DNA from 2 places in the Streptomyces sp. NBC_01635 genome. Region 2 is predicted to be linked to the other one. Evidence: riboswitches for the same ligand, from Rfam matches in the RefSeq annotation. Region 2 holds a riboswitch; the other holds the start of a gene.

Region 1 (5,270 bases), 1.7 Mb from region 2:
GCGTCGGCCCGCTGGGCCTCCTCGCCGGCGGCGGTCACCAGTTTCACCCAGCCGGGCGGCCGCATGACGTAGGCCGCGGCCGCCACGTCCAGCGGGTCCGCGGCCGGGGGCGGGGAGCCTGAGTCGAGGGCGCCGGTCAGTTCCGGCTGGACCTCTCTCAGCCGCTCCCCGATGCGCTGGCGGAACAGCGGCTCGGTCTCCAGGGCGGCGGCCATCGCGTTGCCGGCGAACTTGGCGCGGCGGGTCGGGGTGAACCGGGCGTACTGCTTGAGCTGGGCGGGCAGCTCGGCCACGGTCAGTTTGCCGAAGCCGTCGGAGACGATCTGGACGACCCGGCGGCGCACGCCGTCGGGCAGCGGACGGTCGAACACCTCGGCGGCGCCGTCCTCCGACCCCCCGTCCGCGGTCTCCACCATCGGTCACACCCCATGCCTGTGTCCGACCCCGCGTACGGGGTCCCCTGGGCGGGGCCCGCTCCCTCAGGAGCCGGCGCCCGGCCTGTCGACGAGTTCCACCTGATCCACGGCGTTGCACCAGCGGCACCGCACCGACTCGATCGTCTCACCGAGGACCTCGCGCTCCTCGACCTTCGGCTCCCCCGCCAGGTCGAGGTGGACGTACTCCACGACCTTGGACGAGCGGGTCACGTCGAAACGGGTGAGGTTGCCGCAGAGGGTGCAGCGCCACCGCGTCGAGGCAGTCGGCAGAGGAACCGTCATCGTGGCTGTTCGCCTTCCTTACAGTGTCCGTGACGCGGCGGGCGCCCGGCGCGTCTGGCACATAACCCTACGGCCTGGTGGGTCTTCGCCGCCCGCCCGTCCACGGCGGCGAGGCGGTCTGTGCTGTTGCATCCGGTTACGTCATGCTCTGTATTCATGATCCGCAACTGGGGCTCGGCGGCGGCCGGGGCGCTGAGGCGCCCGTCGGCACCGGTGACCCACACCCTCATCGCCGTGTGCTGCCTGGTCTTCCTGATCGGGCCGGCCTCGGGGCTCGATCCGGGGTACGGGACCGGGGACGAACTGCTCGCCGCGCAGCGCGGCTACTTCCGCCACTGGGGGGTGATTCCCGCAGACGTGTTCGAAGGGTCCCCGTGGAGTGCCCTCACTCCGGCCACGGCCCTGTTCGTCCACGGCAGCTGGGTGCATCTGCTCGGCAACATGCTCTTCCTCCATGTCTTCGGAACGATGACCGAGGCGCGCATGGGCCGCCTGCGGTTCATCCTGTTCTACGTCGGCTGCGGGTACCTCGCCCTGCTCGGGTACGCCGTCGCCAACGCGGACTCGGAGCAGTCCCTGGTCGGCGCCTCGGGGGCGATCTCGGCGATCCTCGGCGCGTTCCTCCTGCTGTTCCCCCGGGCGCGGGTGACCAGTCTGCTGCCGTTCCTGTTCTTCCTGCCGGTGCGCTTCCCGGCGTGGGTGGTGCTGCCGTTCTGGGTGGTGCTGCAGTGGCTGGCGGCGGGGCAGGCTTCCGAGGGGCCGGGGGTGGCCTATTTGGCCCACCTGGTGGGCTTCGGGCTGGGCTTCTGCTGGGCGTGGGCGCGTTTCACGGGGGCGACTACAGTGAGAGGCGCACCGGCTCCGGCCCCCGAGGGAGAGAACCAGCAGTGATCACCGCGATCGTCCTCATCAAGACCAGCGTGGACCGGATCCCCGAGATCGCGGAGCGGATCGCCGCGCTGGACAGCGTCAGCGAGGTCTTCTCCGTCACCGGGACCTACGACTTGATCGCCATGGTCCGGGTCAAGGAGCACGAGGACCTGGCTGAGGTCATCCCGGGCCGGATCAACAAGATCCCGGGCGTGGAGGGGACGGACACGCACGTGGCGTTCCGCACGTACTCGCAGCACGACCTGGAGGCCGCGTTCGCGATCGGCCTCGACAACTGACCGGCCCGGACCGGGAAGGCCCGCGCGGCGGGAGCGCCGGGCCGCCCGGCTCCTCGACGCGGACGACGCCGAACTCGACGAGGGCGGACGGGGCCTGACCCGGATCGACCCGGTCGGCCTCGATCACGGCTGCCCGAGGTCGAACTCCTCGTCGCCCGCACCGATCTGCGCCCGGCCCCCGGGACGGGCGCCTCGGGCGGTCCGGGCGCTGGTCTCGCGGCGTTCGGCGCCCGTCTGCTGCCCCGCTTCGACGTCCTGCTCGGCCATCTCGACCTGGGCGCCCGGCCGGCCCGCGCCGACCCGGTCGTCACCGCCGAGGGGGCCTTGGACCACCGGACACCGCGCGGGAAGGTCCCGGCGGAGGCGGCCCGCCGCGCCAAGCCGTCCGGGCGGCCGGTGCTCGCCCTGGCCGGGACGCCCGGCGAGGGCGCGCACGCCGTGCCGGGCGTGGACGCCTTCCACGGCATCCTCCCCGCCCCGATGCCCCTCGCCGAGGCCCTGACCCGCGGTGCCGGACTCCTCACCGAAGCCGCGGAACGCGCCTTGCGCATGATCGTCCTGGGCGCTCGCCTGCACTCCCCCGCCGTCCCCGCCGTCCCGCGGGCGATGCCCGGCAGGACGCACGTACCGGGGCAGGCGACCGGGGCTCAGGCGGAGGTGTCCGGCACGCAGCGGCCGTCGACCGTCCGGTAGCTCCAGCGGGCGCCACCGCGCACGAGCTCCCGGACGGCGCGGACGAAGCGCTCCACGTGTTCGTCCGGCGTGCCCGCGCCGAAGCTGACACGGATCGCGTCGAGGGCCGGCCCGCCGGGCGCCGCCCCGGGGGCGCCGCACTCGCCCCCGTCCCGCGGATCGCCGCCGAGCAGGGCGCGCAGCAGCGGGTGGGCGCAGAACAGTCCGTCCCGTACGCCGATGCCGTACTCGGCGGAGAGGGCCGCGGCGAAGTGGGAGCCGTTCCAGCCGTCGACGACGAAGGAGAGCACGCCGACGCGCGGTGCGTCGTCCCCGAACAGGGACAGGAACCGCACCTCGGGCACGTCCGCGAGCCCGTCCCGCACGGTGCGGATCAGCCGCTCCTCGTGAGCGGCCAGCGTCCCGAACCCGGCCTCGGCGAGTGCCGTGCAGGCCGAGGCGAGCGCGTAGGCGCCGATGACGTTGGGCGAACCGGCCTCGTGGCGGGCGGCGCTGTCGTGCCACTGGACGTCCACTCCCCCGTCCTCGCGCCGGGCGACCTTGCGGCTGGCGCCGCCCCCCGCGAGGTAGGGCTCGGCCTCCCGCAGCCAGTCGGCGCGGCCGGCCAGGACGCCGGCGCCGAACGGGGCGTACAGCTTGTGCCCGGAGAAGGCGACCCAGTCGACATCCAGCTCGCGCAGGCTCACCGCGTGGTGCGGGGCGAGCTGGGCGGCGTCCAGGACGATCCGGGCACCGTGCGCGTGGGCGGCGGCGGCCAGCTCGCGCACGGGCCACAGCTCGCCGGTGACGTTGGAGGCGCCGGTCACGCAGACCAGGGCGGGGCCGTGGGGGTCGCGGGCGGCGAGAGCGTGTTCCAGGGCCCGTACGGCCTGCTCCGGGCTGTCCGGGGCGTCGAGGAAGGTGACACGGGCGCCGCGCCAGGGCAGCAGGGCGGCGTGGTGCTCGGTCTCGAAGACGAAGACCTGGCAGTCGTCCGGGAGGGCGGCGGCGAGCAGGTTGAGCGAGTCGGTGGTGGACCGGGTGAAGACCACCTGGTCCCCGTCCCGGCAGTCGAGGAACCCGGCGACGGTCCGGCGGGCGTTCTCGAACAGCTCGGTGGAGAGCTGGGAGAGGTGCCCGGCGCCGCGGTGGACGCTGCCGTAGTAAGGCGCGTACGCGGCCACGTCGTCCCAGACGCGCTGGAGCGCCGGGGCGCTGGCGGCGTAGTCGAGCGCGGCGTAGGCGACCTCCCCGCCGGTGACGAGCGGAACGGTGACATCCCGGCCGAGCACGGGCAGCGGGGCGCAGCCGGACGGGGCGACGACATCGGCGACGGGGACGGCGGAGACGGCGGCAAGAGTGGAAACGGACATGGCTGGACTCCCGTGGGGGCAGGCGGAATCACCACGCGAGCGCACACGGCTCGAGCGTGGGAGAAGGTGGGAAAGAATCCTGCGGGGGGCGGGGCTCTGCGGCCTCGAAGGGCCTGTCAGAAGCGCCCTAACGCATTCGCATGCTCAACGGAAGGCTCCCTCGAACGACCAGGACCCCTGGTGTCCCACTCGATCGAGTGCGAGGGATCCGCGCTTGCCGCGAGCCCTGCTGCTCACGGCCTGGTCCTCACCCGGGGCACCCCGCCACGGACGGAGGGTTGCCGGACAGCCGGCCGGGGCCTGATGGCTGTCGCTCATGACCTGGTCCCACATCCTGCCACACGGGCCCGCGGCACGCGCAAGGCGCGGTCCGGATCCTGGACGGACCGGACCGCGCCCTCACGCCTGCCGTACCGCTCGAACGCGGCTCACGCGTTGCTGGCCAGCACCCAGCGCTCCAGAACCCGCCGGGCGGCGCCCGAGTCGATCGATTCGGCGGCCTTGGCCATCCCTGCCCGGATCTGCTCCACCAGCGTCCCGGCGCCCGGTTCGAGCGCCACCAGCGCCGCCGCCGAGTTCAGCAGCACCGTGTCCCGCACCGGGCCGTGCTCGCCGTCCAGCACCCGCCGGGCGACCTCCGCGTTGTACGACGCGTCGGCGCCGCGCAGGGCCTCCAGCGGCACGGGCTCGATGCCGACGTCGCGCGGGTCGAAGCGCTCCTCGGTCACCTTTCCGTCCCGGACCACCCACACCGTCGAGGGGCCGGTGGTGGTCAACTCGTCGAGGCCGTCGTCACCGCGGAACACCAGCGAGGAGTGGCCGCGTCCGGCGAACACGCCGGCCATGATCGGAGCCATCCTCGGGTCGGCGACGCCGACGGCCTGGGCCCTGACCCGGGCGGGGTTGGCCAGCGGACCGAGGAAGTTGAACACCGTCCGGATGCCCAGCTGGCCTCGCGCGGCCGCCACGTGGCGCAGCGCCGGGTGGAACTTCACCGCGAAGCAGAAGGTGATCCCGGCCTCCTCGGCGACCTCGGCGACCCGCTGCGGGGTCAGCTCCAGGTTGACGCCGAGTTTCTCCAGGACGTCGGAGGCGCCGGACGCGGAGGAGGCGGCCCGGTTGCCGTGCTTGACGACCTTCGCCCCGGTGCCGGCGATGACGACGGAGGACATCGTGGAGATGTTCACCGTCCTGGCGCCGTCGCCGCCGGTGCCGACGATGTCGACGGTCTTCCCGGGCACCTCGATGCCGATGGCGTGGTCGTACATTGCCCGGACGCAGCCGGTGATCTCCTCGACGGTCTCGCCCTTGGCCCGCAGGGACACGGCGAACCCGGC
Region 2 (5,270 bases):
TGCACCTCGGCCGTGTAGTCGCGGTACACGGCGAGGTCCTGCCGGGAGGGGTAGGCGAAGGCGATGTGCACGACGCGTTCGCGCCACTCGGGGCGGTCGTCGAGGAGCTGCCGGTACGCGAGCAGGCCGCGCACGATGTTCTTCGACAGCTCGGTCCGGTCGACCCGGACGACGGCCTTGCGCGGGGTCCCGTCGGGGGCGGTGCCGATCTCCTCGCGGAGCGCGACGATCCGTTCCTCGACGTCCGCCTCGTGCGCGCGGCCGCGCAGGAAGTCCGCGTCGGCGCCCAGCCCGTGCACCCCGATCGCGGTCCGTCCGAGCCCGTCCGCGAACTGCTCGCAGCACGCGGTGAACGCGTCCGCCCAGCGCCGGGTCAGGAAGCCGAGCCGGTCCGCGCCCAGCATCCCGCGCAGCACCTGCCCGGCGATGTCGTCGGGCAGCATCCGGAAGTACTCCGGCGGGGCCCACGGCGTGTGCGAGAAGTGACCGATGCGCAGGTCGGGACGGAGCTCCCGGAGCAGCCCCGGGACCAGCGTCAGGTGGTAGTCCTGCACCACGACCGAGGCCCCCCGGGCCGCCTCCTGGGCCAGCGCCTCGGCGAACGCCCGGTTGTAGGCCTCGTAGGACGCCCACTGCCTGCGGAACTCCGCGTCGAAGACGGGCTCCAGCGGTGTCTGGTACAGCATGTGGTGCACGAACCACAGCACCGAGTTCGCGATGCCGTTGTACGCGTCGGCGTGTACGTCCGCGGGGATGTCCAGCATCCGCACGCCGTCCTCGCCGATCCCGCGCCGCACGGCCTCGCGGTCGCCGTCGGACAGCGCCGAGCACACCCACAGCGCGTCCGCGTCCGACCCGATCGCCGACAGCCCGGACACCAGTCCGCCGCCGCCCCGTCTGGCGCGCAGCGAACCGTCCTCGCCCACCGTGTACGAAACGGGGCCGCGGTTCGACGCGACCAGCACCTGAGCACCCTGACCAGCCTGGATGGAAGCCATACGCCTCAACCTAGCCCGCCTCCGAAACGCTCAAACGTGCGGATCAGCCGTATGCGGATCGGCTCCTCGGCCGTATACGACCGGATACGCCCGGAACGCCAGGTCAAGGGCTGGGGCGGGGAGCGCGGGCCGTCGTGGTCAGGCCACCCGGCGGGACTGGTACTCGGCTATGTCCGTCATCGGGGGCCGCTCCTCCGTGTCCACCGGGTGGGTGCGGGGCTCGAAGCCGGCGACGGTGCGTTCGAACTGGGTGAGCGCGGGGCGGACGAGGTGGCCGCGGGCCAGGCGGAGGTGGGCGGTGCGGTAGATCGCGGCGGCCATCCGGCCGAGGGCCTGGCCGTCCTGGTGGCGGTGCTTGCGGACGCCGACGTCGACCTGGGCGAGGGCGTCCAGGCCCACCAGGTGCAGGGCGTCGACCAGCATGCCCAGCTCGACGCCGTAGCCGACGGGGAAGGGCAGCCGCTCCAGGAGCGAGCGGCGGGCCGCGTACTCGCCGCCGAGCGGCTGCACGAAGCCGGCCAGCCGCGGCCAGTGCAGGTTGAGCAGCGGGCGCGCCATCAGCTCCGTGACCCTGCCCCCCTGGCCGGCCGCGGAGCCCAGGGGCCGGTCGTACATGGCCTTCACCAGCTGCACGTCCGGATCGGTGAGCAGGGGGCCGACGATGCCGGAGACGAACGCGGCGGAGAACTCCCTGAGGTCCGCGTCGACGAAGCAGACGATGTCCCCCCGGGTGACCAGCAGGGAGCGCCACAGCACCTCGCCCTTGCCGGGCACGGCGGGGATGCGGGGCAGGATCGTGTCCCGGTGCACCACGGTCGCGCCCGCCGAGGCGGCCGCCTGGGCGGTGCGGTCGGTCGAGCCGGAGTCCACGACCACGATCTCGTCGACCAGCGGGACCCGCAGCATCAGGTCGTGCCGGATCGCCGTGACGATCCCGCCGACCGTGGCCTCCTCGTTGAGCGCGGGCAGCACCACGCTCACCGTCTGTCCCGTGGCGCGTTTCGCGGCCAGGAGGCGGTGCACCGGACGGTCGGTCACGGACCAGGAGCGGTCGGCCAGCCAGCGCTCGACTTCTTCCAGCACGGTCGGCGGCTCCTCACCTCTGCGGTCCATAACTCCTCTGGTCCATACTCCTGCAGCCCGTACCCGGACGGCCCGCACTCCTGTGATCCATGCCCCTGTGATCCGTCTCGCGGTTCGGACGTGCTCTCTCCACCGTCCTGGCCTTCGGTTACAGTCTTGAACAACGCGGATGGACCCCGCACATCGGGGGTCGTGGCCCTCACCGGTCCTCGTCCGCGCCGTACGGCCGCACGACATACAACCGCACGACACAACCGCATACAGCTCATCCAGAGGGGCAGAGGGAAACGGCCCGATGAAGCCCCGGCAACCCTCCAGCCGGTTCTCGTAGATCACCGTCGATCGACGATCACAGCGCATTGCGGTGTTCACCGCGCAGCGCGGTGGATCGCGTCGCTGATCGTCCTCGCGAGGCTCCCGGCTAGGGAAGGTGCCAAATCCGTCTCACGGCGAGATGCGTCGTGAGGAAGATGAGGAGAAAGGGCCTCGCCTCACATGGCTGTGCAGACTGCTGAAAGCACTACGGAATCCGTCGCCGGATCCGCCGCGCCCTCCGTCGATCTCGGCCCCGCCGCCGCGCTGTCCTGCCGCGAGTGCGGCCACCGCGTACCGCTCGGTCCGGTCTTCGCCTGCCAGGAGTGTTTCGGCCCGCTGGAGATCGCCTACGACTTCTCGGACCACGACACCGAGGAACTGCGCCGGCGCATCGAAGCGGGCCCCGCGAACATCTGGCGCTACGCGCCCCTGCTGCCCGTTCCCGCCGACGTGGCGACCAAGCCGAACATCAACCCCGGCTGGACCAAGCTCGTCCAGGCCGACAACCTCGCCCGCGAACTCGGCGTCACCGGCGGCCTGTACGTCAAGGACGACTCCGGCAACCCGACGCACTCCTTCAAGGACCGGGTCGTCGCCCAGGCCCTGGAAGCCGCCCGCGCCTTCGGCTTCACCACCCTCTCCTGCTCCTCCACGGGCAACCTCGCCGGTGCCGTCGGCGCCGCCGCCGCCCGCGCCGGACTGCGCTCCTGCGTGTTCATCCCGCACGACCTGGAGCAGGGCAAGGTCGTCATGGCCGCCGTCTACGGCGGGGAACTCGTCGGCATCGAGGGCAACTACGACGACGTGAACCGCTTCTGCTCCGAGCTGATCGGCGACCCGGCCGGCGAGGGCTGGGGCTTCGTCAACGTCAACCTGCGGCCGTATTACGCCGAAGGCTCCAAGACCCTCGCGTACGAGATCTGCGAGCAGCTCGGCTGGCGGCTGCCCGACCAGCTCGTCGTCCCCATCGCCTCCGGCTCGCAGCTCACGAAGATCGACAAGGGGCTGCGGGAGCTGATCGAGCTCGGCCTCGTCGAGGACAGGCCGTACAAGATCTTCGGTGCCCAGGCGGAGGGCTGCTCGCCGGTGTCGGCCGCGTACAAGGCGGGCCACGACGTCGTCCGGCCGCAGAAGCCGAAGACCATCGCCAAGTCGCTCGCCATCGGCAACCCCGCCGACGGCCCGTACGTCCTGGACATCGCGCGCCGCACCGGCGGCGCGGTGGAGGACGTGACGGACGAGCAGATCGTGGAAGCCATCCGGCTGCTGGCCCGGACCGAGGGCATCTTCGCCGAGACCGCGGGCGGCGTGACCGTCGGCGTCACGAAGAAGCTGATCGAGAACGGCGACCTGGACCCGGCCCTGACCACCGTCGTGCTCAACACCGGCGACGGTCTCAAGACGCTGGACGCGGTGGCCGACACCGGCCTGACCGCGACCATCCGCCCGAACCTGGACTCCTTCCGAGAGGCTGGCCTCGCATGAGCGTGACCGTTCGCATCCCCACCATCCTGCGTACCTACACCGGCGGCAGGGCCGAGGTCGGCGCCGAGGGTGCCACGCTCGGCGACGTCATCGCCGACCTGGAGAAGAACCACACCGGGATCGCCGCCCGGGTCCTCGACGACCAGGGCAAGCTGCGCCGCTTCGTCAACGTCTACGTCAACGACGACGACGTGCGTTTCGAGCAGGGTCTTCAGACCGTGACCCCGGACGGTGCGGGTGTGTCGATCATTCCGGCCGTCGCCGGCGGCTGATCATTACCATCGGTAATCAGTGTGACTGAGCGTTCATCGAATGGCCCCCTCCGTGAGAGAAGCGGAGGGGGTCATTCCATGGGATTGAACGCGATAGAGTCGGGGAACACGGCCCCGATTTCCCCATCGGGAACCATTAATTCCTGCCGCCCGCCCGACTGGATGTAGCCAAAGTCTGGGCCCTTTCTGCGGCTTTTGCGGCGTTTGCCCGGCCTGACTTGCCCTGAAATCGGGCGAACTACCGTCACATTCCGGACCGGCGACGTCGAGATTTCTCGTCCGATTGACCTGTTGCAGAGGGCAGTTGGGCAGATACATTCAGCCGCGGTCGACGCGTTCCGGCGCACGCCCCCAACCGTTTGGGGAGTGAGGTCTGACCCGGATCCGCGAAGTGCGGATCTGTGCAAGGGCCAGTAATAGGGGAGTTAGGCATGGCTCAGGGCACCGTCAAGTGGTTCAACGCGGAGAAGGGATACGGCTTCATCGCGGTCGACGGTGGTGCGGATGTTTTCGTCCACTACAGCGCGATCCAGATGGACGGCTACCGCACCCTTGAAGAGGGCCAGCGGGTCGAATTCGAGATCTCGCAGGGCCAGAAAGGCCCGCAGGCCGACATGGTTCGCGTCACCGCCTGAACGCGCTACCAGCAACCACAAGAATTTTCCTGCCAGCGAAGGGCTCGTGTCCCCGGGGTCGCCCCCCGGGGACACGAGCCCTTCGCCCTGCCCGGGGTCCGCCCCGCCGCTCGTCCCGCCGTTCGTCCCCGGAGCGGGGCCCAGGGGCGAGACCTGGGGGCGGGCTCCGGGATGAGTTCGTTCCCCGCTCCGCTTCCCCGCTCCGCTTCCCCGTCCGTCTTGTCCGGGTGTTCGCGGGTGGCTGAGTCGCCCGCCGATCCTCGAAGGCGCTTGCACTCGCATGGGTCGAGTGCTAATCATTGCGTTAGCACTCTGAAGGTGAGAGTGACAACGTAAGGACCGGGTCGGTGAGGCCCGCAGTGCCGGTGGAGCAAGGAACCGCCGGGTCTGTGAGCCGTCCGTCGCGGGCGCGGGCGCGGTCCTGGAGTCATCACCCCCAGTCCTGGAGGGACCACTTCACATGGCCAAGATCATCGCGTTCG

What was found. A riboswitch is a leader RNA that binds a small molecule or an ion and turns the genes downstream of it on or off. The one in region 2 is predicted to bind S-adenosylmethionine.
Region 1: another riboswitch for S-adenosylmethionine. It lies ahead of OHB56_RS11860 (aminotransferase class V-fold PLP-dependent enzyme); the one in region 2 lies ahead of thrC (threonine synthase).

The regions. Positions count from the first base shown of each region.
Region 1 is NZ_CP109277.1:2,503,016-2,508,285, forward strand. Features, by position in the region: gene OHB56_RS11835 (NYN domain-containing protein) at 1-416, opposite strand, end outside; gene OHB56_RS11840 (hypothetical protein) at 480-719, opposite strand; gene OHB56_RS11845 (rhomboid family intramembrane serine protease) at 876-1,610, shown strand; gene OHB56_RS11850 (Lrp/AsnC family transcriptional regulator) at 1,607-1,888, shown strand; partial or broken gene OHB56_RS11855 (glycerate kinase) at 1,932-2,581, shown strand; gene OHB56_RS11860 (aminotransferase class V-fold PLP-dependent enzyme) at 2,536-3,933, opposite strand; SAM riboswitch class IV at 4,139-4,255, opposite strand; gene trpD (anthranilate phosphoribosyltransferase) at 4,362-5,270, opposite strand, start outside.
Region 2 is NZ_CP109277.1:4,179,132-4,184,401, reverse strand. Features, by position in the region: gene OHB56_RS19390 (trehalose-6-phosphate synthase) at 1-998, opposite strand, end outside; gene OHB56_RS19385 (glucosyl-3-phosphoglycerate synthase) at 1,137-2,081, opposite strand; SAM riboswitch class I at 2,344-2,558, shown strand; gene thrC (threonine synthase) at 2,577-3,881, shown strand; gene OHB56_RS19375 (MoaD/ThiS family protein) at 3,878-4,153, shown strand; gene OHB56_RS19370 (cold-shock protein) at 4,585-4,788, shown strand; gene groL (chaperonin GroEL) at 5,249-5,270, shown strand, end outside.